DNA from 3 places in the Pantoea folii genome. Region 3 is predicted to be linked to each of the others. Evidence: predicted binding sites of a transcription regulator. Region 3 holds the regulator's gene; each other region holds the start of a gene.
What was found. The regulator LexA, encoded in region 3, represses DNA repair genes until DNA is damaged. The targets are predictions, from matches to a motif close to TNCTGTATGTACATACAGNA.
Positions count from the first base shown of each region.

Region 1: umuD (translesion error-prone DNA polymerase V autoproteolytic subunit) is a predicted target of LexA. The motif match lies at 1,462-1,481, and genes of this name have one in related genera.
Region 2: sulA (SOS-induced cell division inhibitor SulA) is a predicted target of LexA. The motif match lies at 8,831-8,850, and genes of this name have one in related genera.

Region 1 is NZ_JBWXON010000005.1:149,063-159,821, reverse strand. It holds gene umuC (translesion error-prone DNA polymerase V subunit UmuC) at 1-1,019, opposite strand, end outside; gene umuD (translesion error-prone DNA polymerase V autoproteolytic subunit) at 1,019-1,441, opposite strand; gene alaE (L-alanine exporter AlaE) at 1,700-2,137, shown strand; gene AC1MDE_RS08555 (hypothetical protein) at 2,462-2,722, shown strand; gene AC1MDE_RS08550 (biofilm development regulator YmgB/AriR family protein) at 3,201-3,485, shown strand; gene AC1MDE_RS08545 (SDR family oxidoreductase) at 3,878-4,618, shown strand; gene AC1MDE_RS08540 (hypothetical protein) at 4,805-5,584, opposite strand; gene AC1MDE_RS08535 (VOC family protein) at 5,887-6,279, shown strand; gene AC1MDE_RS08530 (hypothetical protein) at 6,349-6,777, shown strand; gene AC1MDE_RS08525 (P-loop nucleotide/nucleoside kinase family protein) at 6,842-7,345, opposite strand; gene AC1MDE_RS08520 (flavin reductase family protein) at 7,452-8,018, shown strand; gene msrA (peptide-methionine (S)-S-oxide reductase MsrA) at 8,083-8,619, shown strand; gene AC1MDE_RS08510 (sensor histidine kinase) at 8,750-10,381, shown strand; gene dcuR (two-component system response regulator DcuR) at 10,378-10,759, shown strand, end outside.
Region 2 is NZ_JBWXON010000028.1:15,731-26,489, forward strand. It holds gene pqiA (membrane integrity-associated transporter subunit PqiA) at 1-1,153, shown strand, start outside; gene pqiB (intermembrane transport protein PqiB) at 1,125-2,765, shown strand; gene pqiC (membrane integrity-associated transporter subunit PqiC) at 2,765-3,331, shown strand; gene rmf (ribosome modulation factor) at 3,601-3,768, shown strand; gene fabA (bifunctional 3-hydroxydecanoyl-ACP dehydratase/trans-2-decenoyl-ACP isomerase) at 3,835-4,353, opposite strand; gene AC1MDE_RS24170 (AAA family ATPase) at 4,421-6,283, opposite strand; gene matP (macrodomain Ter protein MatP) at 6,337-6,804, shown strand; gene ompA (porin OmpA) at 6,896-7,969, opposite strand; gene sulA (SOS-induced cell division inhibitor SulA) at 8,319-8,810, opposite strand; gene AC1MDE_RS24190 (TfoX/Sxy family DNA transformation protein) at 9,032-9,655, shown strand; gene yccS (YccS family putative transporter) at 9,657-10,759, opposite strand, start outside.
Region 3 is NZ_JBWXON010000008.1:155,176-165,934, forward strand. It holds gene AC1MDE_RS11720 (conjugal transfer protein TraF) at 1-515, opposite strand, end outside; gene zur (zinc uptake transcriptional repressor Zur) at 968-1,489, shown strand; gene AC1MDE_RS11730 (CsbD family protein) at 1,555-1,767, opposite strand; gene dinF (MATE family efflux transporter DinF) at 1,932-3,254, opposite strand; gene lexA (transcriptional repressor LexA) at 3,381-3,995, opposite strand; gene AC1MDE_RS11745 (diacylglycerol kinase) at 4,101-4,469, opposite strand; gene plsB (glycerol-3-phosphate 1-O-acyltransferase PlsB) at 4,597-7,020, shown strand; gene ubiA (4-hydroxybenzoate octaprenyltransferase) at 7,084-7,950, opposite strand; gene ubiC (chorismate lyase) at 7,975-8,493, opposite strand; gene psiE (phosphate-starvation-inducible protein PsiE) at 8,584-8,994, opposite strand; gene AC1MDE_RS11770 (UTRA domain-containing protein) at 9,065-9,763, opposite strand; gene AC1MDE_RS11775 (ABC transporter substrate-binding protein) at 9,987-10,759, shown strand, end outside.

The DNA of each region.
Region 1 (10,759 bases), on a different contig from region 3:
ATATAGCGGCACCCTTCCCGCCAGATGCGATCCAGCGCCTCGGTGGCCACGCGGATAATATCGCGGCTGTCATTGGTGGGCGTTAGTACTTTAATGATCGCCTGATTACCGTAAAAGATTTCACCCTCCGCATGCGGGCTGGTGCGAATAAACACGCCGATCTGTCGACAATACTGCCGTTCGCCACGCAACTTTTCGGCGGCGCGCACGGCATAGTTGCACACCGCTTCACGCATATCGGCGTACTCCGTGATACGTCCCGCAAACGAGCGTGAGCAGACAATCTGCTGCTTCACGGGCGCAAACTCTTCCAGTTCGAGACAGGGCTCACCGCGCAACTCGCGCACGGTGCGCTCCAGCACCACATTGAAATGCTTGCGGATCACCCAGGTGCTCTGCTCCGACAAATCCAGCGCGGTATTGATGCCCATGGCATTCAGCTTCTTACTGATACGACGCCCTACGCCCCACACATCCGCCACATCGACTAACGCCATTAACTTCTTTTGCCGCTCAAGGTTGGAGAGATCCAGCACGCCGCCGGTTTTGCTCCATTTCTTAGCGGCATGGTTAGCCAGCTTGGCGAGGGTTTTGGTGGGCGCAATCCCCACCCCTACCGCCAGATGCGTTTCGCGTTTCACCCGCTGCTGGATTTCCCGTCCGAACTCTTCCAGCACGCGGCAATTCCGCACGCCCGTCAGATTCATAAACGCCTCATCGATGGAGTAGATCTCAACGGCGGGCGCCATCTCTTCCAGTATTGTCATCACGCGCAGACTCATGTCGGCGTAAAGCGCATAGTTAGAGCTGAACACATGCACGTTATGGCGACGCAACACATCTTTGATTTTGAAATAGGGGCCGCCCATGCCGATATCCAGCTTCTTTGCCTCGGCCGAACGCGCGATGACGCAGCCATCGTTGTTGCTTAACACAATCACCGGCTTGCCTTTGAGGTCCGGCCTGAACACCGTCTCACACGAGGCATAGAATGAATTCACATCCACCAGCGCAAACATTACCGTCTCAGCGTTTTGATGACATGTTTAACGACACCGAAAATCTCAAACTGATCCGGGTCGGGAATGGGAATGATGGCGTGCGCCGCATTCATCGGTTTGAGATGCAAGCAAGGCTTCAGCATCAGCTGCTTCACCGTGAATTCCCCCGCGATAGCAGCCACCACCACATCACCCTGCTCGGGTTCTACAGCACTATCGACGATCAGCATATCGCCATCACTGATTCCGCCCTCAATCATCGAGTCACCGCTGACTTTGATGAAGTAAGTGGCGCTGGGATGCGTGACGCAGAGATCATTGAGGTCAATACGCTGCTCAACGTAATCCTGCGCCGGTGACGGAAAACCGCACGGCACACGACTGATAAACAAGGGCAAACTGAGGATGGCGCGGAGTTCCGCCGGTTGATAAAACACCATAATGATGGCCTTCGAAAATATACTGTATATAAATACAGTATTACTGATCGGGTTGTTTGATCAAGCGGGATCCTTCGGGATGGTGCAAAGCAGTTGGCAGGAAAGGAGATTTAGTTTTGGCGGGTTTTAACGGTGAGATGGATGTGCTGCGGTGGTTTTGGGCTAGGGTGAAATGAGGGTTCGCTACAAAGTTGAACGACTGTTTTTCTCACGACTTCATATAGGAAATGCACTTTGCCTCAACCTCAAGACCAGAGCATGCGCCGAACGGCCTTTATGGCGGATACCACTGCACTGATTTTATTTTTCACCACGACGGGCATCATTAATGAACGATGGATCGCCGGCATGGCGTGGGATCAAGTTCTGCATGCCCGTTTGATTGGTGCTGTTTTGATGGTGCCGGTTGCCCGTCCTTACGGCTTGTGGCGCGATTGGGTGATGCAGCGTGCGGGATCGGGCCGGATTTCGAAACTGCTGTGGGACAGTATCGCGCTGGTGAGTTTTCAGGTGCCGATCTATGCAGCAATCATTGCTTTTAGCGGTGCATCAGGCAGTGGACTGGTGCGTGGGACGCTCGGTGCTGCGTTGATGATGCTGTGTTTGGGCAGGCCTTATGGCGCGTTTCTTAATTGGGTGCGAGGAGTGTTTGGTTTGCCGCCGGGCGGAGAAAAGCCGATGTCATTGGATAGCTAAATGATTCTCAACCGGAAGCGAACAAAAATTATTCGAATAGCCTGTGAAAGGGTGTGTTAACCTTTTGATGAACAGGCACTTTTCCCACATAAATAATCCATTTTTTATAAAATCATTAAAGCCCGTGCCTCACGCTGTATTAAAAATGAACAACCCCCGTTCCGCATGATAGATACGCAAGATTGAATATTTAAAGGCTTCGCTTTTATTGATCATGAGAATCCACACCATGACATTATTAAGACGAGTCGTAATGCAATATTGAAAATAGCTTCTAAATTTAAATTGAGGTTGTCATTAATTCGATCTGATGGAGGATTTTCAGTGTTATTTCAAGATCATGAAAAAAGCCATATTATCATTGGTGAAGCCGCATTAAGCCTTGCTTTATGTCGAAAGGAAATCAGTGTTGCGAACCTTTTTTCACAGCTTGGTTTGATGTCTAAATCAGAGAATAATATTGACCGCTTGACTCAAATCGCTAAAGCCAGAAACTGGTTAATGAGCTTTGAGTCATCTTCAGTCGCCGAGGAGCAAACACCTTATTTGCAAACCTTAGTTAGCCTGAATAATGAATTGAATTAACGATAGATGAACTGAAGCCAAAGGACGTAATCCGGTTCCGGCCGGAAGACGACGAAGCGGATAACCTCATCGGTTACACGTGAGTGTATACCGGCCGGAGACACTGTCAGGGACGACACTCTCAAAATGATTTGCCAGAATCAGTCTTTCGCTACACCACTGGCGAAGCAACTGAGTTATCAGGCACAAGCTGATAACACACTCCACGTAAACCATCCCCGCATAAAACCGCAAACATCGAAGATGCCTTTGAGCATAAATTGGTCTAATAAGATTTATGGACGATGCCAGAACGGTTTTTGGTGATCACCGCCCTCCCAATTTTGACAAAATGCGCTAAATTTATTTCATATGCGGTTTCGATATCAGTCGAAATTCCACCATGTACAAAATCCGCACTCTACTAATAGATTGCGATTTTTATACGTTACAGCCTGACCATAATGACGTTTGAGTAGCGGACATAAGGGATAAAATCATGTATCAGAGCGCACAACAGTCAACCAATAGCGCGAAGTCTTTCCTTCACTTAGATGCGCTTCGCGACAAAGCCACTGCTGAAACCGTTGTGATTGAAGCAGCCGCAGGTGAAATCACCCAACGTGGCGTGAGAGTCACCAACGGCGCCGTGATTTTGCAATTGATCACTGAAGTGCAGAAGGCCTCTGATCCCGTGCAAATCGATCTGTTACTCAACGCCCTCAAAATCGTGGTCGGGATGACACCGGGTGAAGCGGAACGCTGGGCATACTTCAACTGGTAACAGTGTTTATGAAGGCTAAGCACATCCTCGGCCATTGATATTGTTGCGACAGAAGCCCCACATCAAGGAAACAGACGGGAAGCACTCAATATTTTAAAGAATGCAGGTATCAGCTATACGCCAGGTATCGACAAACACGAAGTGGAGGATTTTCTGTCACCTTATTTAGTGAGGTCATATTAGGCGCCTGCAAATTTCGACGCTGTTCGCGCCGGAAAGGCAAGATCTGCTTCACGCTGAAAGCCGACCTGACATCTCGCCAGTGGGTCCATTCCGTACCAGAAGCTGTAGTTCAATCAGCAATGCCTTAGTTGCGTAATGAAATGGATGACGAACAGTGTTTTGTTTACGTAAGGTAAATGCTCATTCCTCCGCCAAAAAAAGGACTAAGCATGGGCAGGTTTCAAGGTAAACGTATACTGATCACTGGTGGTACAAGTGGCATGGGACTGGCAGGCGCGCTGCGCATGATCGCTGAGGGTGGTGATGTAGCTATTACAGGGCTCGGTGAAGAAAGACTGGAACGCGCCCGTACTCTGCTGCCTAAAACATCGCTTATTTTGAAAAGTGACTCTGCAAGCGAAGTTGACATCAATACGCTAAAGGAAGCTATTAGCGATTGGGGTTCACTTGATGGATTATGGCTCAATGCTGGCTTCGCGGAGGTCAGTTCTCCGGAATCTGTAACGGCGGATTCTTTTAATCGTATGATGAACGCAAATGTGCGCGGCCCGATGCTACAGCTTGCCGCCCTATCAAAATCACTTAATTCAGGTGCATCCGTTCTGGTTACTTCGTCCTCTTCAACTTACGAAGGTGCGGCTATGACAAGCCTGTATGCAGCGACGAAAGGTGCCGTTATCGCAATGGTCAAAAGCTGGGCATCTGCGCTGGCGGAACGTGGCATTCGCGCCAACACTTTAGTGCCAGGCCCAATTGAAACTAATTTCAGGCACTTTATGCCAGAGGAGTCGCGTCAGCAGTTTGAAGATTTCGTGGTAAGCCAGGTTCCTTTAGGTCGCGCAGGCACAGCAGAAGAAGCCGCTGCGGTTGCACTCTTCCTCCTGTCCGATGACGCATCCTATGTTACTGGCAGTCAGTATGCTGTAGACGGTGGGCTGGTACATTACTGATGTTTCTAAAAGGAGTTATGAAATCTATCGAGTAGATTCAATAAAGTCTGCTGTTCGCTCACAGTGGATCTCACCCAGCTACAGGTCTGCTCCGTGCCAGGAGCAGACATTACCTAACACATTAATGACCGTCACAGGTTTACGCTTTCTTCACAGTAAGAGTGGTGGTTGATGAGTTATCATATTTTAAAACACCCAACTGATAAATCCATCTGAATACTTTTTACTGATTTTTATTGCATACAAATCATGAAGACTTAGAAATAAATCATAATCTTTTTTGAATATTAACTCCTCATACTCTGCCATTATTAAATTATGCTGAGATGTTAGTTTGGACATCCTCTCCATTTCACTGACAAGCATGGATTTATTTGCGTCGATAGATTCGTCCATAGCAATAAACTTCCGCATTAAGGGAATTAACTGATTAGGGTCTAAGTTTTTTGTATTCTCCTTGGCTTTTTTTTGTCTTTCTGAATAGATGGAATTAATCGCATCTGTATATTTTTTGGACAGCTCCATGAATTCAGGATATGACCCAGTAACTAATGAAAGCTCTTCATACTTGAGAAATAAATCGGTCTTGCATTTCTTTACCGTTATTTCAAGGTCTTCAACTCCCTTTTTTAACTCCACGTTTGCTTTAATAATAGACATCGGAAGAGCTTCATAATATTGGCCTAATTTCGAATCAGGGGTCACAGTCATATGTACTATCTCATTAGACATAAGCTGATAAGATCCAGATAACTCCCCATACTTTAGAAAAAGTTCATTGTGTGAAGATGAACAAGAACTTTGTAATTCCCTCATTGGCCTGAAGTAATCCTTTATAAGTTCCTCTTGAAGACCTTGGTCTTTTTTGTAGTTTTCTAAAATTCCAGCAAAAAGAAATGATCCTAAAGATATAGAAATTATGGCAATTAGCAATTGACTAGAAAATGATTGTGCTCCATTACTCATGAATTATCCTTAACATATTTTAGAAATAAACGCCCCTGTTAGGGAGAGATCGACAGGTCGGAAACAAACTTAACTGATGGGTTAACCATAGTCCAGGAGCTTATTTAAACACTTAGTGTGGCTGTCTGCTTCACGCTCATAACGGTCCCCCCTCTCCAATCCGCCTCATGCTGATGGCTGGCATAGTTATCACAAATACTTCCAAGCATTATGGTAAATCCCGTGTTGTGCTGTGCTCAAACAGTTGTATCTCGCAAATTCTTCAGCAAACATCTCCAAAGCACAATTAAGGAGCACCTACCATGAACATAACCAAAATCGACCATATTCACGTCTACGTTGACGATATCGAAAAAGCAGAACGCTGGTATCAGGAAATCCTTGGCTTCACCCGCGATAGCTCGCTGTACTTCTGGTTTGAACAAGGAGGGCCGCTGGTCATCAGGAATAATGGCGCCTCACTTTCCCTCTTCCTGAGAAAATCCCAGCACCCAGGCCATACCATGGCTTTTGCCGTGCAGGCATCAGCATTTCTCGAACTGATATCTATCCTCAAGTGCAAAAAAATCGCCTATACCGTCAGTGATCACGATGTCTCTATGTCGCTTTACTTCAGCGATCTCAGTGGCAACAAGATTGAAATTACGTCCTGGGAATATACGCAGGCAAAACAGATATTGGAAAATGCGGTATAGCGATTCGCCAACCAGCAACGGATAACGCTACAATCAGAAACGGATTAACATTTTGAACGGAGTCAAAAATTGAAATTTCACTATTCGCTTTATCGCCTTAGCTTGGCAAAACAATGGCAAAAGGACCGATTCAGAATTACATTTTTTATTCTCACCGGCCTATTCTTTTCAGCCGTCATCAAATGGCTATTACCCCAATTAACTCATGGCAATATCACCGGCGGCTTTACCGGTATGCTATGCGGGCTTGCAGCAAGCTTTTGGCTTACTAATATTGCGTGGCTTACATTTAAGACCCCCATTCGCCAAAGCGACCTGGATTCAGTTCTGGAGAAATACCATTACCAGCAAACTGAGCAAGGTTATTATGAGCTGCAGATAGCGAAATACAGAAGATTCAAATCTCAGCGTATTTATTTAAGTAACGATGGCAATGATGTCACGCTTGAAGGCCCCTACAACACCCTCAAAAGAATCATCAATCATCTCAATAAATAGCCGGAAACTTTGAGGGGCCAATATTAGATGACTGGCGCAAATACCCAGCCAGTCATCGTCAGTCTTAACCGTGCACCACCACATTAAACCCTTCATCCGCATGCGGTGCGACGAAGTAGCTGCTGATCACATCAAACTGCGCATCGGTGGCCGCGAAGTCATGCTCACCTTCTGCGTTGCGCGCATGCAAACGGGTTTTGCACACCGCATCCGGCACATCGATAAAGTGCAGTTGATGCTCCGCCTGAGCACTCTGGATCACCGCCTTCATCCACTGACGTTGGCCTACGGTGTTAGCCGGGAAATCCAGCACCACTGACACACCGCACTGCAGCAGCGATATCAGGTGCGGCGTCATCGCATTGCGTAACTTGCCCGCACAACGCACGTAGTCCGCAACATCCTGCATCTCTTCGGCGAACAAATGTGCCAGCCAGGCGTCTTCGCTAATAATCACCGCGCCAGTTTGTTGGGCCAGTTGATGTGCCAGCGTGGATTTTCCGGCAGCGATTTTACCGCACAGCAGATGTAAAACAGGACGAGATGTGGACACAGACGCAGATTCCATTAGCCAGCTCCAGATAAAATGACGCTCTACCATGCCGTTAAATGCCGGTCCAGTAAAGCCTGGCATCTACACTTACGCTATCTCTGCAAAAATAAGGAGACGCATGATGAGTCAACGCCTGTATAAAATCGACTTTCCGGTCAGCAAGGCGCGGAAGTATCTGGAACCCGGTCCGGTGGTGTTGCTGAGTTCGCAATTTGAAGATCACCACGACATCATGACGCTCGGCTGGCACACCATTCTAGAGTTCTCGCCGTCACTGGTGGGCTGCATGATCGCCAACGGCAACTACAGTCATGAGCTGATTCGGCAAAGCGGACAGTGCGTGATGAACATTCCCTCGGTGGATTTGGTGGATAGCGTGGTGGCGATTGGTAACTGCCATGGCGATCACCTCGATAAGTTCGATGCCTTTCACCTCACGCCAGAACCGGCAAAAGTGGTGAATGCGCCGCTGATCGATGAGTGCTTCGCCAGCTTTGAGTGTCAGCTGTATGACGATTCGATGGTGAATAACTACGGCTTCTTTATTTTCGAAATCGTCAAAGCGCATGTCGCCGATAAACCGGAATTTCCGCCGACGCTGCACTACACTGGCGAAGGACGTTTTACCGTAATGAGCAATAGCGTGCTCGACAAGCACCATGATTTTAAGCCAGAAATGTTAATTTAAGCGGCTTGAATTCGCCTTCGAGCGCCCTCACAGTAACGCTTTCAACCTGACAGGAGTAATAACAATGGCAACCGAATATGCGGTGATCGCCGGTGGCTGTTTCTGGTGTACCGAAGCAGTGTTCAAAGATGTGATTGGCGTGGAGTCAGTCGAAAGTGGGTATACCGGCGGGGAGCGCCCGAACCCAACCTATGAGCAGGTGTGCAGCGGTGCCACCGGCCACGCCGAAGCGATCCGCGTCGGTTTCGATCCCGAGCAAGTGAAATATGGCGACCTGCTGGATATCAGCTTTGCGACGCACGATCCAACGCAGCTGAACCGTCAGGGCAACGACGTCGGTACCCAGTATCGTTCAGCGATCTTCCCGGCGAATCCAGAGCAGGAAGCCGAAGCGATTGCCGCCATTGCGCGTGCGCAAGCCGATCTCAACGTGCCAGTGGTGACCACCATCGAGCCGCTGAAAGAGTGGTATCCGGCAGAAGATTATCATCAGGATTACTGGGATGGCGCCGGCCAGCGTAACGGCTACTGCATGGCGGTGATTCCACCGAAACTGCAGAAGCTGCGTAAGAGCTTTGCCAACCGCGTGAAGCAGGGCTAATCCAGCCCCCTAAGATGCGGCCTCTGCACGCCGCATCCAGTCTGCTTATCACCATCAAAGGTCGTCATTTATGACGACCTTTTTGCATTAAAGCGTCATAATAGCGCCCTCTTCTCTTCAGGGAGCGATGATGACCACGCCTCAACCCGCAATCCCCGCGCGCAAGCGGCCCATGAAACTCAACACGCTGGTGACGCTGATGCTCAGCGCGGTGATCGTGCTGGTGCTGCTGAGTGTGCACATGTTCTATTTCTTCCAGATTGGTGCCTCAACCCGCGCCCAGCTGGAAGATAAAGCCATGGCGGTGGCCCGCACGCTGGCAAGATCGCCGGAGATTCAGCAGGCGCTGACGCAACCGGTGGCTAACGCCAATATTCAGCCCATCGCGAAAGCCGTGGAAGAGAGCAACAATCTGCTGTTTATTACCGTCACCAATATGGACGGTATCCGCTATTCTCATCGCAATCCGGAACTGGTCGGTAAGCACTTTATCGGCGAAGACATTGGGCCTGCCCTGCGCGGCCATGAAAACGTCTCGGTGAACAAAGGTTCGCTGGCAAAAGCGCTGCGCGTGTTTACTCCGGTGTATAACGCGGAGGATCGGCAGATCGGCGTGGTGGCGATCGGTATTTCCCTTGATGCCGTGACCGATCAGATCAACGAAAGCCGCTGGAGCATTATCTGGACCATCCTGATTGGTACGCTGGCGGGGGCGATTGGCACCCTGGTGCTGGTGCGCGTGCTGAAGCGCATCTTGTTCGGCCTCGAACCCTACGAGATTTCCACTCTGTTTGAGCAGCGTCAGGCAATTCTCAACTCGGTCAAAGAGGGCGTGGTGGCGATGGACGATCAGGCGCAGGTGACGCTGGTGAATCAGGCCGCGCGCACCCTGCTTAATGAGCCGTCGTCCAGCGGTATGATTGATAACGAGGGCATTGATGATGCCTCGGTGATCAACCAACACCTGCGAGATGTGCTGCACAGCGGCCGTGCGCGTCGTGATGAAGAGCTGAATGTGAATGGTCGCTTGTTGTTGTGCAATACGGTGCCGGTACGCAGCCAGGGACGCATTATTGGCGCGGTCTGTACTTTCAGGGACAAGACCGAAATCAGCCGACTGATGCAGCGTCTGACGGGCATGGTAAACTACGTCGATGCGTTGCGGGAGCGCTCGCACGAGTTCATGAACAAGCTGCACGTGATCCTCGGCCTGCTGCACATGAAAAACTATGCGCAGGTGGAAGCGTATATTTTGAAAACCGCCAATAATTACCAGACTGAGATTGGCTATTTGCTCGATCGCATCAAGTCACCGGTGATTGCCGGTTTCCTGCTGAGCAAGATCAATCGCGCCTCGGATTGTGGTCATCGCCTGACCATCAGCGATGCCAGCTTTGTGCCCGACAGCGGTAACGAAGACCAGATGGCGGCCCTGATCACCGTGGTCGGTAATCTGGTGGAGAACGCCATCGATGCGCTCAGCGAGCAGACTGAAGGCGAGATCCACGTGATGCTGCACTATCAGAACGGCTGGCTGGCGTGCGAAGTGAGTGACGATGGTCCCGGCATTGAGCCGGCCAATCTGGCGACAATTTTTGATAAAGGGTTCTCCACCAAAGGAGAGAACCGTGGTGTGGGCCTGTTCCTGCTGAAACAGCAAACGGAAAACCTCGGTGGCGGCGTGACCGTTGAGTCAGAACCCGGCGTATTTACCCAATTTTTAGTACAACTTCCCTGGGATGGAGGAAACCAATCCGCATGATCAATGTGTTAGTGGTCGATGATGACGCCATGGTCGCTGAGCTGAACCGCTCGTTTATCGGTCAGGTTCAGGGCTTTCACTGCTGCGGGACCGCTTCGACCCTGAAGCAGGCCAAAGAGATTTTGTTCAACAGCGACACCCCGATTGATTTGGTGCTGCTGGATATCTACATGCAGCAAGAGAATGGCCTCGACCTGTTGCCGGAACTGCGCAAAGCCCAGAGTTCGGTAGAGGTGATCATCATTTCATCCGCTGCCGATGCCGAAAACATCAAAACTTCGCTGCACTACGGCGTGGTGGATTATCTGATCAAGCCGTTCCAGTTCCCGCGTTTTGAAGAAGCGCTCACCAGCTGGCGGCAGAAGAAGTCGTTGATGG
Region 2 (10,759 bases), on a different contig from region 3:
GCATGAGCCGCGAAAACGTCCTACCGGGTACGCTTTCGCGGCACTGTTTATGCTGGTGCTGGCGAATCTATTTCCCTTTATCAATATGCATGTGGCCGGGCTGAGCAGCCAAATCTCGCTGCTCGAAATTCCCGCGGTGATGGATCGTGAAGATTACCGCAGCCTGGCGACACTGTTTCTGCTGTTTGTACAGGGGATTCCCGCGTTCTGCATGATCACCATTCTGCTGTTGGTGAATCGCGTGCGTATGCCGCACATTCTGCGCCTTGGGCTGGCGCGTATTTTATTCCAGCTGCGCAGTTGGGGCATGGCCGAGATCTTTATGGCAGGCGTGCTGGTGAGCTTTGTGAAGCTGATGGCCTACGGCGAAATTGGCCTTGGCAGCAGTTTCTGGCCGTGGTGTCTATTCTGTGTATTACAGCTGCGCGCATTTCAGTGTGTAGATCGGCGATGGGTGTGGCAGAGCATGGGTCCACTCCCGGCATTGCCGATGGTGCCGCAAGCCGGAATCAGTGGGTTGAAGCAGGGATTGCGCAGTTGTCCTTGCTGTACCGCTATCTTATCTGTCGGGCAGGCTGAGTGTCCTCGCTGTGGCGTGGTCGCTGCACCGCGACGTAAGCACAGCTTGCAGTGGACGCTGGCACTCTTGATCACCTCGGTGATGCTCTACATTCCCTCAAACATCATGCCGATTATGGTCACCGAGACGCTTGGCTCGCAGTATCCCTCGAACATTATGGCCGGGGTGATTCTGCTGTGGAGCGATGGATCCTGGCCAGTGGCGCTGGTGATCTTTATCGCCAGCATCATGGTGCCTTCACTCAAGATGCTGGCGATTGCCTGGCTTTGCTGGCACGCCAGTGGTCGTGGCCGGCGTGATGATGAGAAGATGCACGTGGTGTATGAGGTGGTGGAATTTGTTGGCCGTTGGTCAATGATTGATGTGTTTGTCATCGCTGTGTTATCCGCGCTGGTGCGGATGGGGCAGCTGATGAGTGTTTACCCTGCGCCAGGCGCGCTACTGTTTGCCATGGTGGTGATTCTTACCATGTTTGCAGCGATGACGTTTGATCCGCGCCTGATTTGGGATCGATTACGGGAAACTGAACGAAAGGAGCCGTGTCTTGACGGACAACCATCACGGGACTGCTAAGGTCGACCAGATTAAACGCTGGTCACCGGTCTGGATTGTACCCATCGTCACGCTATTCATTGGTGGCTGGATCTTATTTTATCATTTCAGCCATCAGGGCCCGGAGGTGGCATTGATCACCGAAAGCGCTGAAGGTATTGAGGCCGGAAAAACCACCATTAAGAGCCGCAGTGTCAATGTTGGCGTGGTGGAAAGTGCGGTATTGACTGACGACCTGCACCATGTGGAGATCAAAGCACGCCTCAATTCTGGTATGGAAAAACTGTTGCATGGCGACAGCGTATTCTGGGTGGTGAAACCGCAGATCGGGCGAGAAGGGATTACCGGTCTTGGCACATTACTCTCGGGTGCCTATATTGAATTGCAGCCAGGTGCGAAGGGCGATCAACCTGAGCACTATCAACTGCTGGATGCACCACCTCTGGCACCGCCGGATGCCAAAGGCATTCGCATCACACTCGACAGTAAAAAGGCCGGACAGCTAAATGCGGGCGATCCGGTGCTGTTCCGTGGCTATCGCGTGGGTACGGTTGAATCCAGCACCTTTGATACCGATAAACGCATGATGACCTATCAACTGTTCATCGCCGCCCCTTACGATCGTCTGATCACGACCAATGTCCGTTTCTGGAAAGACAGCGGCATCGCCGTCGACATGTCTGCCTCCGGCATGCGGGTGGAAATGGGTTCACTGACTACGTTGTTTAGCGGTGGCGTAAGTTTTGATGTGCCAGATGGCGCGGAGCTGGGGCAGATCGCCGAGAATAAAGCGGAATACCATCTGTTTGACGATCAGCGCAGCATCCAGGATTCGTTGTATACCACCCACACCGACTTCCTGCTGTTCTTTACCGATTCGATTCGTGGCTTGCAGGTAGGCGCGCCGGTTGAGTTCCGCGGCATTCGTCTGGGGACTGTCTCGCAAGTGCCTTACACCATTCCAGGTGTTAATCAGGCGTTGAATAACGATTATCGTGTTCCGATATTGATTCGCATCGAACCGGATCGCTTTATCAGCCGTCTGGGCGGAGATTTCAACCTTGAGCAGCATCTGCAGGATGGCAAGAAGCGAGGTCTGCGCGCCACGCTGAAAACCGGTAACCTGTTGTCGGGTGCGCTGTACATCGATCTGGACTTCTATGACAACGCACCGGCGTATAAAGGTCCAAATGAGATTGCGGGACTGGAGGTGATTCCAACGGTCAGTGGTGGATTGAGTCAGATCCAGCAGAAGCTGACGGCAGCGCTGGATAAGATCAACGGTCTGCCATTAAATCCGATGATTACCGAAGCGACAGGCACCCTGAAAGAGAGCCAGCGTACGATGCAGCAGCTGCAGAAAACTCTGGATAACCTCAATCACATCACTGCCAGTCCGGCGATGAAAACGCTGCCAGAAGATATGCAGCAGACGCTGCGCGAGTTGAATCGTAGCATGAAAGGCTTGCAGCCGGGTTCACCGGCTTATAACAAACTGGTAGGAGACATGCAGCGACTTGACCAGGTGCTGCGCGAATTGCAACCGGTGCTGAAAACGCTCAATACCAAGAGCAATGCATTGGTGTTTGAAGCCAAACCGGGCCAGGATCCCCAGCCAAAGAGGGCGAAATAGTGAAAAAAGGGCTGATTATTGGTGCGATGCTGCTCCTGGCAGGTTGTAGCAGCACCATCGAAAACACCTATTATCAGCTGCCTGCGGGCAGCAACGTCGCGCGTGTAGACAGCGCATCCAGCGGCAACCTGCCAATGATTTGGGTCGAGCAAGTGTCGGTGCCGGACTTTATGGCAGGGAACGGTTTGGTGTATCAGACCAGCGATGTAAAGTATGTGATTGCTGCCAATAACTTGTGGGCCAGTCCGCTGGATCAACAACTACAACAGACATTGATCAGCAACCTCAGCAAAGCGCTGCCGGGCCGAATTGTTGCCAGTGCTCCGTTGGGTGAGAGCCACGATACTTTGACGGTGAATGTGACCGGTTTCCAGGGGCGCTATGATGGCCAGGTTGTGGTGAGCGGAGAATGGCTCCTGCAACATCAAGGGCGCTTAATCAAACATGGCTTTAATCTGACTCTGCCGCAAAACGAAGATGGCTATGATGCGCTGGTGCGTACTCTGGCTATCGGCTGGCAGCAAACGGCACAACAAATCGCAAAAAGTGTCATTTCGCTAAATTAAGATTTGTTCGATGCTTATGCTAAGTCTCTGATTTGCCGTTGTGTGACGGACATCAAATCAGGGGCTTTTTTTATCGTCTTATCAGCCAGATATACACGTAATTGACAATTATAGATGTCGTTTTAACGTCAAAATGATGACATTGGCGTGAATTTTGCGCATTGATCTTTCTTCTGCTTGGGGTTAGAACATTACTGTGGTTGAACATTATATCGCCACTCTTTCTTTCCACCCAGAATCCACCAGACCTGAAATGAGGGAATCGAGGCATGAAGAGACAGAAAAGAGACCGCCTGGAACGTGCACATTCACGAGGCTATCAAGCGGGTATTACTGGCCGCTCAAAAGAGATATGCCCCTATCAAATGATCGATGCGCGGTCTTACTGGTTGGGAGGTTGGCGTCAAGCCATGGAGGACAGGTCGGCGGTGGCCTAGCACTGTCGGATGTCCATAAATGAAGGAAGAAACCTCCGCTGAATGCGGAGGTTTTCGTTTGGGGAATTAGAAGGCAGAAGTGTCCTTAAACAGGCCTACTTTTAAATCTGTCGCGGTATAAATCAGATTACCGTCAACGAAGACTTCACCATCAGCCACGCCCATCACCAGCTTGCGGTTGATCACGCGCTTGAAGTGAATTTTATAAGTGACTTTCTTCGCGGTTGGCAGTACCTGACCGGTGAATTTCACTTCGCCCACACCCAGTGCGCGGCCTTTACCTTCAGCGCCTAACCAGCCGAGGTAGAAACCAACCAACTGCCACATGGCGTCAAGGCCGAGGCAGCCAGGCATGACCGGATCGCCTTTAAAGTGGCAATCGAAGAACCACAGGTCAGGGCGGATATCCAGTTCGGCTTCCACAAAACCTTTGTCAAATTTACCGCCGTCTTCGGTCATCATGACCACGCGGTCCATCATCAACATGTTATCAGAGGGAAGCGGCGGTCCATTTTCGCCAAACAGTTCGCCGCGACCTGAGGCAACCAGGTCTTCTTTGCTATAGGATTCGCGTTTATCTACCATGTTCTCAATATGCCTTCTTTTAGTGAAGCCCGAATATTAGCGAACAGTTGTACGCTGGGCAAATCAATCAGCTGTGGTTGAACCAGTTGAGCCAGCGGAATGGCCACGGACGATGACGAATTTCCTGCTGGTTCAACTGTGCAATACGTTCCTGAATGGTATTGAGCAGTGACTCGCCGCTCTCACTTTGCCATGCGATACCGGTTAATAAGGGTAGCGCTTCATCCACGCTTTCGATTGCCCAGATGTGGAATTGCTCTTGCTTCACCGCATCGACCACAGCTTCGCTGAGGCTCAAATGGCGCACATTGCTGGCTGGCAAAATAACGCCTTGTTTACCTGTCAGCTCGCGTGACTGGCAAATGTTGAAGAAGCCCTCGATTTTTTCATTCAGGCCGCCAACAGGCTGCACATTACCAAATTGGTCCACGGAACCGGTCACCGCAATATGCTGGCTTAGTGGCTGATTGGCCAGTGCGCTAATCAGCGCGCAGAGTTCGGCCAGTGAAGCGCTATCGCCATCCACTTCGGAATAGGACTGTTCAAACACTAACGAGGCTGAGAAGGGCAGCTGTTGCTCGAGTTCAAGTTCAGCGATCAGATAAGCTTGCATAATCATCATGCCTTTCGCATGAATATTACCGCCCAGCTCGGCTTTACGCTCAACGTCAGTGAATTCACCATCACCTGGATGAACAACACAGGTGATACGTGACGGCTCGCCCCACGGACGCGGATGACCTGGAAACTCCACCACCGAGAGACCGTTAATCTGTCCCACCACTTCACCTTCAGTTTCAATCATAATCTGATTGAGCAGAATTTCGTCACGCATGCGGTCAGCCAGGTAGCTTTCACGCCATTCGCGCGCTTCCAGTGCTTCTTTTAATGCTTCAGCATTGATGACGTCACCGTGCAGCGCGGTTTCCTGCAGCTGACGGCGTAACCAGCGCGGGCAGAGCGGCAGGGTTTCTTGATCACCCGTAAAACGAACCGCCTCATTGATCAAGAGCGGCCAGAAATCGGCTGCAGGCTGATCCAGACCGGCTTGTTCAGCTTGCGTGAGCGTCCACTGGCACCAGAAAGTCATGTCCTCTTCATCGGTGATCTGCAGGTTCTCTTCGAACTCGCTGTACAGTGCCATTTCATGCACTTCTGCATCCAATTCCTGGAAGCTGGCTAACGCATCACGATCGCCACAAAGTACCAGGCGCAGTTGCAGCGGCAGGGAAGGGATGGCCACGGGCAACGGTTGGCGTTCGTCCTGCGAATACCAGTCAAAGCGGCCTTGCTCGATGCACTTACGCAGACGCAGCCATAGCAGTGGCTGAGCCAGTAGCGTATTCACGGAAAGGATTAAAGTGCCGCCATTGGCTTGATGAATCAACCCCGGCTCGGGCTGAATACGATCTTTGTACTGACGCACACAACCAAACAGTTGTTCTGCTTCAATCCAGTCGGCAAAGTGAACACCGCCCTGACTGGTGAATGGCCGGTTAGCATCGCTGGGCGGCATCAGGCTGACCGTGTCACCCATGACATGATAGTCACCGCCATACAGCGCGATCTCTTCGGGCTGGAAGCGCTGTGCGGCTTCGGCGATGCACGCGAGGTAATCGCTGTTTTCCTGACTGCGTAATAGCAACAGAGGAAAACCTAAGGTTTGATGATGCAAATGCGCCAGCGCATTCAGCAGACGCGGCTGAACCGCGGCAAGACTATCGCTATCTTCCAGTGAGACGTTTGAGAAAATGGATTGGTAGCGGATGCTATCCGGCTGCAGGGCTTGCCACGTAATTTGAGTGCTGGTCAAAATATTCGCATTAGTCAGATTTAGGAAAAGCGCGATTATACAGGAATCAACCTTGTTAAGCACTGCGGAGTTCCAGCCCGAAATGTGATGACCGCTACATGTTTTTCCTTGCTGCATCCGGGAAAAAAGCTGTTATTCTTAGTTTGTTACGTGATCACGATGAGATTCCGATGAAATACCAGCAACTCGAAAATCTTGAAAGTGGATGGAAGTGGAAATACCTGGTGAAAAAGCATCGGGAGGGTGAATTGATCACCCGTCATCTTGAGCTTAGCGCCGCGCAGGCTGCAGTGGATGCCTTACTGGCGATGGAAAATAGTCCAGTAGAGGTAGCGGAATGGATAGCTCAGCACATTCACCCCGATCTCGAGAACCGTCTGAAGCAGACTATTCGTGCGCGCCGTAAGCGGCACTTTAATGCGGAACATCAGCATACGCGTAAGAAGTCGATCGATCTGGAATATCTGGTGTGGCAGCGTCTGGCAGGATTGGCGCAGCGTCGCAGTAATACGCTATCAGAAACCATTGTGCAGTTGATTGAAGATGCCGAGCGCAAAGAGAAGTATGCCAGCCAGATGTCAACGCTTAAGCAGGATCTTCAGGCGATTCTGGGTAAAGGCGGATCAGAGAACGAATAGCGCTGATGTGTGCACTATGATGGTGTTGTTAGCCAGTTGAAAAGAGATAAAAAAAACCCCGCAAGAGCGGGGTTTTTTATTGCGTGATAACTTAAGCCTGTGGCTGAGTTACAACGTCTTTGATACCTTTCACGTCGATTTCAACGCGACGGTCTGGCGCCAGGCAGTCGATCAGGGCATTACGGCCTTTCACGCTGTCACAGGTGTTGCCAGTCACTGGGTTAGATTTGCCCATACCGCGTGCAGAGATCTTGTTAGAAGGGATACCTTTAGAGACCAGGTAATCAACTACAGACTGAGCGCGTTTTTCAGACAGTTTCTGGTTGTACTGCTCTGAACCGATACGGTCAGTGAAGCCCAGTACTACAACAGAACCGTCTTTAGGATCCATTGAGCTCAGCTGGCTGTACAGCTGATCCAGAGCCTGCTGGCCTTCTGGTTTCAGAGTCGCTTTGTTGAAGTTGAACAGTACGTCAGACTTCAGAGTGAAACGCTTGGTTTCAACAACTGGCGCTGGAGCAGGTGCTGGAGCAACAACTGGTGCTGCTGCTTCATCCTGACCGAAACGGTAAGAAACGCCGACGCTCAGCATGCTGTTGTCTGGACGCGCACCAACGGTACCTGCGTCACCGATGTTGTTAACCCACTGGTAGTCCAGGCGAGTTGCCCAGTTTTTGGTCAGTGCGTATTCAACACCAACAGCAGCCAGCGGAGAAACGCCGGTGTCGTGGTTGCTGATACGGTCGCCAGTGTTCAGGTTGGCTTGCTTAGAGTCTGCACGCCATACCATGCCGCCCAGACGGGTGTACACATCAAAGTCTTCAGTGATTGGGTAGCTCAGTTTAGCTGCCAGCTGAACGCCTTGTGCTTTGAATGCGCCGTTAACTTGGTCGCCTTTGTTAGGCATGCGGCCTAACCAGTCGTAGCCCAGCTCGAAGCCCAGGTATGGGTTAGCCTGGTAGCCCAGGAATGCACCAGCACCAAGCTGAGATTCGTGAGTTGGACCGTCGTTGTTCGCGTAACCGTTACCGTAGTAACCAGTATCGTGATACTGAGACCAGCCCAGTTTAGCACCGGTATACCAGGTGTTATCTTTAGGAGCGGCCTGCGCTACGGTAGCGAAGCCAGCCAGTGCCACTGCAATTGCGATAGCTGTCTTTTTCATTTTTGCGCCTCGTTATCATCCAAATAGGCAATGAGCAAAAAGGTTGCTCTTTGTGTTAATCCTTCGCCGGGTCTAAACGCTCGCTTTTGACTCTACCGAAAAAACGGAGGTTATTGAGCACCCTGGCGAGATAAAGTCTACAACGAGATTGGAAAGTTACAAGTATGATGTGAGGCCAGCCAGCAAAAAAACAGGGATTTATACACACATTTTAACAAATCACATGGCAAAATCTTCGCCAGCGAATTGAGAAAATGCGGCTAAACCATTGTCAAAGCTGGCGGGAAAAGAATCAGTGGCTTAGCAGCATCCTTAAGAAAAAAAAGCGTGAGAAAATTCCTGGTTTTACTTAATGAAACAAATCCGACGGAATTTTTGGCGTATTTGGTTGTCTGGACAAGACGCGATCGTGACCTTGCGGACGCATAATTAAACCCAGTGCTTCACCTTCTGCCGCTGCCATTTCGAGTTCAAACCGCTCTTCATCATTCAATTCGTACGGAATCCAGGCCAAAACCACACTATAATTTCCCGTGCGCAGAGCCTTCACCATACTTTCCACTGTCGTGAGTCGTTCAGATTCGGTGATATGCATACTTTTCTCAAGCGGTAATCCTGACTGCTGCATCCAGTTACGATTCAGCTTATGCGCAGGTGTTAACCACAGCTGCCAGCGGGACTGTTCGCTGAGTTGCTTTAACACCGGCAACAGCAGTAACTGCATCATGCCAGGTTGTTCGCTGTAACGTAGTTCAGTAATTCCACCCAGAGAAGGCTGCGTCAGGCTTGAAGAAGCAAAACGTTGAGAACGATCAGCAAGGCCAGAGAATTGAGTACGCATGTTTTAATCACTCAGTAATGAACTGTATGGATGTACAGTAATGTCTTCCTGGATAAAGATCAACCTCAATTTCTGAAAACACCTCGCAAATTGTGCACATCGCACACAGCAAATGCTTTTATTCATTGAACAGCTAATGGGTTTTTTCTATCTTCTAACCAGATGAAAACCCAGGATTTTAAGGAATTTTCTCGAATGAGAATTCACGGAAAGGAGCTGTAATGAAAACCAACAATCCACTCGTTAAACAATCCAAAACACAGCTGGCGCCGCTGGGAAAGATCGAATCCCGAACGCAATTTGGTGGCTATGCTCTGACAGTAGAAAAGGTCATTTTTGCGTATATCAATGAAGACGCGCTTTACCTGCGTGCCAGTGAGGCATTGCAGACTTACCACACCCAACGTGCTCTTGAACCGCTGGTCTATCGCAAACGCGGCATACCAGTGCAACTGAATTACTTCAAGGTGGATGCGAAGCTTTGGCAGGATCCTGAGCAACTCTTGCGGTTGTCGGCCAGTGCGCTGCACGCAGCACAGCATGAGTTAGCAAACCGGACAGTGACCTTACGGCTAAAGGATCTGCCTAACCTTAGCCTGCGCATGGAGATGATGCTGCATAAAGTTGGCATCAGTTCAGTGAAAGTGCTGCATGAAATGGGATCGCGCCAGAGCTGGCTCAAACTGCGTGCCGTTAACAAACATATCGGGCTGAAAACGTTAATGGCATTGGAAGGGGCGATTTCCGGACATCACCAGGCCGCATTGCCTGCAGCGATTAGAGATGAGCTCTACGCGTGGTATGTCAAAACGCTCCACCCCAAAAATGCGGTGGAGCAACGTTAAATTAATGACTGGATAATGTGCGGCGCAGGCGGGCAATTTCTGGCAGCAGGGCAATCAGTAAACCCAACTGCTGCATCACCAGCGGCGCCTGCACGTCCGAACTGTTTTTGATATCACTTAACTGCTGCATCACCTGCTGCTGCATGGCTACTGCCTGCTTGTCGTTAACGCGTTCAATCTGCAGCACATCTTCAACAAAACACACTGCATCGTCTAAAACTTTGAGCAATGCGGGATCAGAAAGCCGTTCGCGATGTGCGCCCAGCGCTGAGATGTAGCTCAGGAAAGAGTGATTCAGACACAGTAACCGGAACGCGTTTTCACGCAGCGGTTGCTGAAGCTTAAGTTCGCTACTCATGTTCGAGACCACCGATGCTAATTCCGCATCGGCATTGTGAGCATCACGACGCGCCACACGATAAGCCAGACGGTTATCTTTACCCTGATGATATTGCTCAAGGATGGCATCGAGATAACGACAATTGGCATTCAGCGTACGCTCCGCCACGGCGCTAATTTTGCGAAAACGCCAATCGGGCCAGACAAATGCCACTGCCAGCCAGGCCAGACCGCAACCCAACAGGGTGTCAACAATGCGCGGCAACGCCACCTCAAATCCTTCGCCCAGCAGGTTAAAGCAGAGCAGTACCAGCAAGGTGATGAATAGTGTGGCTTGCGCATACTGAATCTGACGAAAGGCAAAAAACAGTACGCCACTGAGCACGATGAGAATCAGTTGCCCTTCAATAGAGGGCACTAACCATAGTACCGGTAAGCCAATAGCGATGCCCGCTAGTGTTCCACCAATACGTAAGGCAAGCCGGCGGCGCGTGGCATTGTAGTTAGGCTGGCAGACAAACAGGCTGGTGAGCAAAATCCAGTAGCCGCGATGAAGACCGGTAATCTGAATAAAAGCGTAGCCAACGCAAAGCACGAGGGACATGCGAACAGCATGGCGGAATAATGCCGAACCTGGAGTCAGATGACGGCTTAGCCGTAACCGGATATCCGCCCATCCACTCAGCCCTTCACGCGAAAGATGGTTATCGGCTGAGGAAGGCGGTTCTGCCAGCGCTTGTTCAGACTCAATCGAGGCCAGTTGCG
Region 3 (10,759 bases):
GCCTGCACACTGGCCGTGCCGTAGGCTTTGGTAATAAAGGCAAAAGGCAGTGTTTCATTCGGTACAGTAACAGCAAAAGCGACACCCGCAGTACCGTGTGCTTTATCACCCTTTAAGTCATCCAGCTGATTAGCCATATCACCAGCCGCAGCCTTTAACTCCGGATAACCTCTTAAATAGTCGGCAAACGTCAGGTTGTCGATCACGTTTTTGTAGCGATCAACACTGTCCGTGATGTCATCAACTTTGTTAATTAATTTGTCTTTGTCGGTAACCTGCACACCGGCTGAAGGGAATATGACGCTGACATTATCTTCAGGTTTGGCTTTGGTCATCAATGCCGGGTTAGCCAGCACCGCTGAACTCCAGGTTGACGAAGCGACGCCGGTGCCACCCATGGCATCGTTACGCGCGTCATACCATGTACCTGCTGCCAGAGCTGAAGAAGAAAGAAATACTGCATTCAAACCAACAAGATAAGCTACTTTTTTGTGCCTGAATAATGTCTTCACCATGAGCCTGCCATCACCTTTGAAATGTCGCTGAATAACTCAGAAACGAAACAGTTTAGTTAGCCGCTATTCTGAACCCTGGCTAACGCATCATTGCTGTGAATTAAAAGGAAATAGCACTGCTGTTCGCAGAATTGGATACAACCACACCATTCTGCTGTTTAGTTATGCAGAAAAATGAACAAAACCTAAATTGATGCCAGATATTACTTAAGACCTTTTGAACCTTAGACGCTAACCCGGTGAGTTGCAAAGCAAAAATAGCGTGATAATTACGCTATATGACTGATCTCATAGAGGGTCTGAAATGAGCAGTTTTATCAGCACAACAGGAAGGTTAAGTTAATTTATTGATTAACGGGATTTTTCTAGGTCTTTAACCGGGTAAAAAGCAATCACAGCAGGGTAAAAGTTTGTGTGATAAAATAACATCGCCTGCAACCTGGAGAACACTTATGTCAAACCTCACGCCCGCACAACTGCTTACTCAGGCAGAATCCCTTTGCCTTGACCGCGGCGTGCGCCTGACCACTCAACGCGCTGAAGTGTTGCGTTTAATGGCTGAGCAGAATGGTTCGATCAGTGCTTACGATCTGCTGGATCAACTTCGCATCAGCGAGCCGCAGGCTAAACCTCCGACCATTTACCGCGCGTTGGATTTTCTGCTGGAGCAGGGTTTTATTCATCGTGTCGAATCAAACAACAGTTATGTGGTTTGCCACCATTTCGACGAGCCTGCGCATACTTCGGTGATGCTGGTGTGTGATGGTTGTGCGGCAGTCAATGAAAAACACGCACACGGCGTAGAAAAGATTATTTCGGGATTGGCCGATCAGGCCGGTTTCTCATTGCGCCACACGGTTATTGAAGCCCATGGTTTGTGCGAGAACTGCGCAGAAGTCGCAGCATGCAATCATCACGATAGCTGCGATCACGATCATGAGATTGATACGAAAAAGAGAGTGAGAAAAGGGTGAGTGGCACTTCCTTGTGCCTTGCCGACGGGTGATCGGCGGGGTAGGAGCATCTTCCTTAATTCCGGTTACCAGCGGTAATCTTTATTGTGACTTTCCCAGTCTTTCACTTCGCTTTCGGCCTGGTCTTTCGCGTAGCCGTAGCGTTCCTGAATTTTACCGACAAGCTGATCGCGCTTACCTTCGATGACCGTCATATCGTCATCCGTCAGCTTGCCCCACTTCTCTTTCATTTTCCCTTTAAACTGCTTCCAGTTACCGCTCGCTTCGTCTTTGTTCATCATAATCCTCCACATCATCCTGAGTGAGATGCGATGATCTCCTGATAAATCAGGTAATCACCCACACAACGCGCTACTCAATTGCGCCGTTTGAGATAATTATAGTAGCCAGATAGGATTACGCAAAAAAATACAGAATAATCTGTAGGTTACGCTTCGCTTATTCAAACAGTGAACCAGCTGTCGTGTCGCCAGTGGCGTCGCCACATCCACCAGAGCGTCAAGCCACGCAAGGCAAGAAACACCGTCACCGCCAGCCATAAGCCGTGATTACCGAGCCACGGGAGTGTCAGTAAGGCAAGCCCATAACCCACTGCCGCCATCATCATGCTGTTGCGCATTTCGCGCCCGCGCGTGGCGCCGATAAACATACCGTCCAGCAGATAACACCAGACACCGATCAGCGGCAGAATCACCTGCCAGCCAAGATAGCGATCGGCCATCTCTCGCAGTGGCTCAAGCGAGGTGAGCAACGCCACAATTTGGGGGCCGGTTATCGCATAGATGGCTGCGAACGCCAGGGCAACGATACCAGCCTGACGGCAGGCAGCATGCCAAATCAGTAATAAGCGACTGCGATCTCGCGCCCCCACCGCTTCACCGGAGCAGGCCTCCACGGCATAGGCAAAACCATCCAGCGCATAGGCCGTAAACGTCAGGAACATCAGCAGTACGGCATTCACCGCAACAACATCTGGCCCTAAACGCGCGCCCAGCAAGGTGAGTGACGCGAAACAGATTTGCACCATCAGCGAACGCAGCATGATGTCGCGGTTGAGCCGGAACAGGCGTGCCGCATCACCACGCCAGCTCTGTTTTAGCTGGTTGAAAGAAATGCCGCGCAACTTAAGCACACGTACCACCATCCATAACCCCACACCCAGCGTGACGTACTCTGCCACCGCCGTTGCCGCCGCCGCACCTGCAACGCCCCAGTGAAGCTTCAGCACAAACAGGAGATCGAGCAGGATATTCACCAGGTTACCGACAATGAGCAGCACCATCGGCGCTCGCGCATATTGCACGCCAAGCAACCAGCCCAAAATCACCAGATTGGCTAAGGTCGCCGGTGCGCTAAGCCAGCGAATGTTGATAAAAATTTGTGCCTGGTGCTGCACTTCCGGGCTGCCGCCCATTAATGAGGCTGCGATCAAACTAAAGGGCGCGCGCAGTAATAAAAACAGCACGCCCGCCACCAGGGCGATCAGCAGAGGTTGCGTCAACGCCCGCGCTAAGGCGGTTTTATCGTTCGCGCCAAACGCCTGCGCAGTCAAACCCGTGGTGCTCATGCGCAGGAACAACAGCAACATAAAGATGAAACTGGTCGCCGTTGCACCTACCGCCACGCCACCGAGGTAAATGGGGCTATCGAGATGGCCAATCACTGCCGTATCGACGACACCGAGCAGCGGAACGGTAATATTGGAGAGAATCATCGGCAGCGCCAGCCGCCACAATGCTTTATCTGAGGAGGAAAACAGCCGCATTCGCCCGTTCCATTGTTGCGCTGGTCAATAGGACCATTAACCGACAATCAGCCTGAGGAGGAAAATCAATGTATCAGACTGCGGTCAGCACAGCGACCAACCGCAGCGGGGGAATTCAATGAGAGATTAAAGCCATTCGCCGTTACGTACGATGCCCACAGCCAAACCTTCAACGGTCAGAGCCTGCTCACGGGTATCGACCACAATCGGCTGGAATTCGGTGTTTTCTGGCAGCAAATGCACAATGGCACCCTGCTTTTTCCAGCGTTTGACGGTCACTTCATCATCAATGCGCGCCACCACAACCTGACCATTACGGACTTCCTGGGTTTTATGCACTGCAAGCAAGTCGCCGTCCATAATCCCGATGTCTTTCATCGACATACCACTCACCCGCAGCAGAAAATCGGCGGTAGGTTTAAACAGATTGGCATCAACCTGATAGTGCGCTTCGATGTGCTCTTGCGCCAGCAGCGGCTCACCGGCGGCCACGCGACCGATCAGCGGCAACCCTTCGGAGACTTCTTCTTCCATTAGCAGGCGGATGCCGCGAGATGCACCGGATACAATCTCGATGACGCCTTTACGCGCCAGTGCTTTCAGGTGTTCTTCCGCAGCATTGGGCGAGCGAAAACCCAGTTGCGCAGCAATTTCCGCACGCGTTGGCGGCATGCCGGTCTGGTTAATGTGGTCGCGAATCAGATCATAGACCTGTTGCTGCCTGGTGGTTAACGCTTTCATCCCGCCCCCTGGTTGTTTATACAGTCGCTGTGAGTATATACAGGTATTGGCGAAATGAAAACCAAAACAGAGGGAAAAATCAGCGGTTTGAAGATTCTGGAATACCTATCGCAAATGCGACCAGAGCAGTGCGATCCAGACAAACAGAGCCAGTAAGATAGCCAGCAACACCGCCGCTGAGCCCATATCTTTTGCTCGTCCGGCTAAAGGATGACGCTCTTGCCCAATGCGGTCCACCACCGCTTCAATGGCGCTATTCAGGATTTCAACGATGATCACCAGCACCACGGAGCCAATCATCAGCACACGGGAAATCGCATCAACATCCAGCCAGCAAGCCACCACAATCGCCACCAGTGCAGCAATGGCTTCCTGACGAAATGCGGCTTCATGTTTCCAGGCGGCGCGCAAGCCCTGCCAGGAATAACCGGCTGCATTCACTATTCTTTGAATACCGGTGACGTTATTTGCCATGCTTTGGAACCCTTGATGTGATTTGGCGTCAATATGTGGGCTATCTGAGGTCGTGTAAGCCACAGATCTTCGTTGCACTTTCTGGTATGCTTGCCGCGCTTTGCTAACAAGAGGCTTTAAGTTGTCTATGTCAGGTTGGCGTAAACTTTATTACAAACTATTGAATTTACCACTCTCTTTTTTGGTAAAGAGTAAGGTCATTCCGACCGATCCTGTCTCAGAACACGGGATCGATCCGACTCGTCCAGTGATGTATGTTTTGCCTTATGATTCAAAGGCTGACCTGCTCACTCTTCGGGCACAGTGCCTGAAACATGATCTGCCCGATCCGCTGGCTCCGCTGGAGATCGACGGCACGCTACTGCCGCGTCACGTGTTTATTCATGATGGCCCACGCGTATTCCCCTATTTCGTTGCCAATCCTGAGTCGGTGAAGCTATTCCACGACTATCTCGATTTGCACCGCAGTAACCCTGATCTCGACGTACAGATGTTACCAGTTGCGGTGATGTTTGGTCGTGCGCCGGGACGCGAAATCCAGGGAGAAGATACGCCACATCTGCGCATCCTTAATGGTGTAGAGAAATTCTTCGCCATTTTGTGGCACGGACGTGACAGCTTTGTGCGCTTCTCGCCGACCGTTTCCCTGCGCCAGATGGCGACGGAGCACGGTACGGATAAGTCGATTGCCCAGAAGCTGGCACGCGTGGCTCGCATTCACTTCGCGCGTCAGCGCCTGGCTGCTGTAGGCCCACGTCTGCCTGCGCGTCAGGATCTGTTCAACAAGCTGCTGCAATCCAAAGCGATTGAAAAAGCGGTTGAAGACGAAGCGCGCAGCAAAAAAATCTCGCACGAGAAAGCCCAGCAGAATGCTGTTGAGATGATGGAAGAGGTCGCAGCGAACTTCTCGTATGAGGCCATTCGCGTCACAGACCGCGTGATGGGCTGGCTGTGGAGCCGCCTTTATCAGGGCATCAACGTCAACGGTGGCGAGCGCGTGCGTCAGCTGGCGCAAGATGGCCATGAGATTGTGTATGTGCCCTGCCATCGCAGCCACATGGACTATCTACTACTCTCTTACGTGCTCTACCATCAGGGGCTGGTGCCGCCACACATCGCGGCCGGCATCAACCTGAACTTCTGGCCAGCAGGTCCGATTTTCCGTCGTCTGGGTGCTTTCTTTATCCGCCGTACCTTCAAGGGCAACAAACTCTATTCCACGGTGTTCCGTGAATATCTCGGCGAGCTGTTCAGCCGCGGTTATTCGGTAGAGTACTTTGTTGAGGGTGGACGCTCGCGTACGGGCCGACTGCTGGATCCTAAAACCGGCACCCTGTCCATGACGTTGCAAGCGATGCTGCGTGGCGGTAGCCGTCCGATTACGTTTGTTCCGATCTACATCGGCTATGAACACGTCATGGAAGTGGGTACTTACGCTAAAGAGTTACGTGGCGCGGCCAAAGAGAAAGAGAGTTTCCTGCAGATGGTGCGCGGGTTACGTAAACTGCGCAATCTTGGCCAGGGCTACGTTAACTTCGGCGAACCCCTGCCGTTGATGAACTATCTGAACAAAAACGTGCCGGAATGGCGTGATGCGATCGATCCGATTGAACCACAACGCCCGGCATGGATGACGCCGACCGTAAATGATATTGCGGCACGTCTGATGGTGCGTATTAACGAAGCCGGTGCCGCCAACGCCATGAACCTGTGCGTCACCGCGCTGCTGGCTTCTCGTCAGCGTTCCCTGACGCGTGAGCAGTTGATTGAGCAACTGGAATGCTACACCCAGCTGCTGCGTAACGTGCCTTATTCACCGGAAGCGACTGTGCCGGAGATGAGTGCTGAAGCGCTGCTTGATCACGCCATGGGCATGAACAAGTTCGAGACGGAACAAGACAGCATTGGCGATATCATCATTCTGCCGCGCGAGCAGGCCGTCCTGATGACCTACTACCGTAACAACATCCACCACATGCTGGTCATGCCATCGCTGATTGCCGCTATTGTGCAGCAGCATCGTGAGATCAGTGAGGCGGAGCTGCTGCGTCAGGTGAGTCTGGTTTACCCGATGCTGAAGAGTGAGCTGTTCCTGCGCTGGGATAACGCAGAGCTGCCAGGCGTGCTGAATGCCCTCTGTGCTGAGATGGCGCGACAAGGCCTGATTACCGAGCATGATGGGCAGTTACGCATGAATCCGGCCCGCCATCGTTCATTGCAACTGCTGGCTGCCGGTATCCGTGAAACGCTGCAGCGTTTTGCCATCACCTTCGCCATTCTGAGTGCCAAGCCGACGATTAACCGCGGCACGCTGGAGAAAGAGAGCCGCACGCTGGCGCAGCGTTTGTCGGTGTTGCATGGCATTAACGCGCCAGAGTTCTTCGACAAAGCAGTGTTTACCGCGCTGGTGCTGTCACTGCGTGATGAAGGCTACATCAGTGATTCAGGCGATGCCGATGCGGAACGCACCCACATTATGTGGCAGATGCTGGCAGAGCTGGTGACCAGTGATGTCCGTCTGACCATTGAAAGTGCTGTAGCCCACGAATAACGTCGGGCATAAAAAACAGAAAGGCGACCTTCAACGGGTCGCCTTTTTTATGGCAGCAACCCCTTAAAACAGGTCAATAAATGGCTGAGTATTGAGAAGTACGCCGATAAACAGCACCAGACCAACGTAGTTATTATTTAGAAAGGCCTGGAAGCAAGGATCGCGTTCACGTTGAGCAATCAGCTTTTGTTGATACACAAAGAAGCCGCCCGCCACCAGCAGTGACCAGTAAAACGCCCCGTTCAGATGCAACATCAATCCGACTAGCGCCATTAGCCCCAACGTGGCCAACTGCAATAAGCCGATGATCAATTTATCGAAACGTCCGAACAGAATCGCTGTGGATTTCACGCCAATCTTTAGGTCGTCATCACGATCAACCATCGCATATTGCGTGTCGTAAGCCACCGTCCAGCAGATATTCGCGAAGAACACCAGCCAACAAACAAGAGGTAAGGACTCACTAACCGCCGCCCAACCCATTGGAATCGCCCAGCCGAATGCCGCTCCCAATACCACCTGGGGTAAATGGGTGTAGCGCTTCATAAACGGATAGACCCACGCCAGTGCCAGGCCACCAAATGACAGCAAAATCGTCATACGGTTCATGGTCAGCACTAGCGCAAATGCCAGCAACCCGAGCACGACAAACAGGATTTTGGCCTCTTTCTCCGTCACCGCGCCGCTCGCCAGCGGACGCGATGCGGTCCGTTTGACATGACCATCCACCTTACGGTCCGCATAATCATTGATCACGCAGCCCGCGGCACGCATCACAATGACGCCGAGCACAAATACCACCAGCACAGACAAAGGCGGCACCGCCATGCCTGATAACCACAGTGCCCACATGGTGGGCCACAGCAGCAACAGCGTGCCAATCGGTTTATCGATGCGCATCAGGCGCCGATAAGCCTGCCATTTGGTCATAGTTAAGGTTTTTTCCACAATCCTTTATCCTTGATTCAGCGCGCGATACAACGGCGACGCTGGTAAAAACAGTTCAGTTAGCAGCAGCGGTTTGCCTGATAAACGCAGGCGCGAGCGACGTCCCCACAGATCGTCCACCTGACCGGGATCGATAAAATCGCGGCTCAGCGTCGAGGAGGCGAAAAGATAGCGCCCCAGCGGACGGGTGCCAAGATTTTGCAGCATCTGCTCCGGGCCGTTCAACGTGCTTTCTGGCACCACGGTTCGCCCAATCAACCAGGGTTCGCCATCGCCGCACAGCACGATTTCACGTAACCAAAAGCGATCATCGGCGGGCAGGAATTCCGCTTCTGGCGCCATCTCGTCAGCGGTAATAAAGCTTTCGCGGATCAGTTCCACCGTCACCTGCTGGCAATGCTGCTCGAAGCGACGCGTCATGGAGTCTTCCTCCAGCAACCAGTCAAGCAGAGGGGGGGAAAGCAAGGGGGAAGTGGCTGGCAGCCAATGCAGTGCGAGTAACTGGCGCAGCGCGTGATGCGACATCAGGACATCTCCGGAGAAAAAGTTGCCCTAGTTTAACGCAGAGAATCGGGCGTGGCACTGCTGGTTGTGCCACGCCAGACAGAAGGGGGATTATTCGCGCTTTAAGCGATTACTATTGGCTAACCACAGCGTGACCACCAGAATTAAAATCGCCGCTGAATAATAAAGCGTGTCGAACGGGTTTTTATGGTCAACGATAATCAGACGAATGATTGCGGTGATGCCGATATAGATGAAATAACGCAGCGGGAAGTGATAGCCGGACTGGAAGTACTTCACTATCAGCGCGATAAATTCGAAATAGAGAAAATAGATCACGATGCCTTCGATCAGCAGGTAAGAAGACGCCTGCTCACCGGTGCTGAACAGCACATTGGCTAAATGGATTGTCTCTTTGCCAAGAAACACCACCAGGATGATGGCCAACGTCACCAGGCCAATATTCAGAACCCACTGTAATACCGAAGCAATAAGCTGCCCCGGTGCTGATTTTGTTGTCATTTTTGTGCGCCTCAAAGTACGGAAACTCTCTGAGGCTATCATGCTGTAGTGTGATCGAAATCACAATATGCTACACATCAACATCCACACAGAGCGCGTCATAGCGCCAGTACTCGCAGTCACAGTCGATGACCCGTTTGTGTTGATCGCGGTTAATGCGTGTAATGAGTAATCCGGGAGTTCCGCTGGCGACATTGAGTGCAGGTGCCGCGCGCGCAGGAAGCGGGCCGGGCAGAATGGTAAAGCGAGCGCCGCCGTAACGAATGCCATAGCGCTGATCGTAGAGATCGGTAAGTGAGCGGGTGAGGTCTTCCTCTAGCAGGCCGGGAAAAAAGGCCGGATTGAGGTAATGCTCCACGTACAACACCGCGCGCCCATCAATACGTCGCAGGCGTCGAATGCGAAACACGCTATCCCCTTCCAGTAACTGCAAATGTCGTGCAATCACCAGCTGTGCCGGGACTTCCCGTGCCTCAATCACTTCAGTGAGAGCGATGCGCCCTTGCTCGGCGGCCATGGCATGAAAGTGGCTGTGATGGGCCGGGTTATACACCAGCCTGGGTGGGGCGAGAAACCAACCTCGACGCAGTTCACGGTAAATGACGCCCTGCGCTTCCAGTAAGCCCAGCGCCTCACGCAGGGTAATACGCGTGGTGGAATAATGTTCACTTAAACTGCGCTCTGCCGGCAAACGTCCGCTGGTAAATTCACCGTTTTCAATGCGTTCGCTCAGCGCCGCAGCAATCACATCCACCGTTTTCGACGACATTTTTTAGCCTCATTTTGGGGCAATTCTGCACTATGACAGTTCGATGACTACAATATGACAGGCATATCCCACGCTTTTGCGCGCTGTATCCGCATGTGGAGCTACGCGTCACACCACATTTCACCACCATGGTCATAAAACCTTCATCTGATCGGGCTACATTGGCTCGGTTCTTGCTGGACTAGACCAAGACGTCCCACAACTTACACCCGGAGCAACCGAGATGAAAGCGTTTATCTCCTCTGTAGTAGCCAGTGCCGTACTGCTTGCGCTGCCCGCCGCGCACGCCGCCGATAACGACCTTGCCGCGCTGGAAAAAGCCGCGCGTGCTGAGGGCCAGGTCAACAGCGTCGGTATGCCAGACAGCTGGGCGAACTGGAAAGACACATGGAATGACATCAACAGCAAATATGGCCTGAAGCACAGCGATACCGATATGTCATCGGCGCAGGAGCTGGCTAAATTTGATGCAGAGAAAGAGAACGCCAGCGCCGATATCGGTGATGTGGGTGCCGCGTTCGGTCCGGTTGCTGTGACCAAAGGTCTGGCACAACCGTACAAACCAACGCATTGGGATCAGATTCCGAGCTGGGCAAAAGACAGCGATGGAAACTGGATGCTGGCTTACACCGGCACCATCGCCTTCCTGATCGACAAGCAGCAGGTGAAAGATGCACCGCACAGCTGGGCCGATCTGAAGAAAGGTAAGTATGTGGTCACTATCGGTGACGTCGGCGTGGCTGCTCAGGCGGCTAACGGCGTACTGGCGGCCAACTACGCGATGGGCGGTGATGAGAAGAACCTGAAGCCAGCCCTGAAATTCTTTGGCGAGCTGGCTAAAGAAGGCCGTCTGGGCGTGACCGATCCGGTGATTGCCAACATTGAGAAAGGTGAAATTCAGGTTGCCGTGGTATGGGACTTCAACGGTCTGAATTATCGCGATCAGATCGACAAAAACCGCTATGAAGTGGTGATCCCGTCTGATGGCTCCGTGAT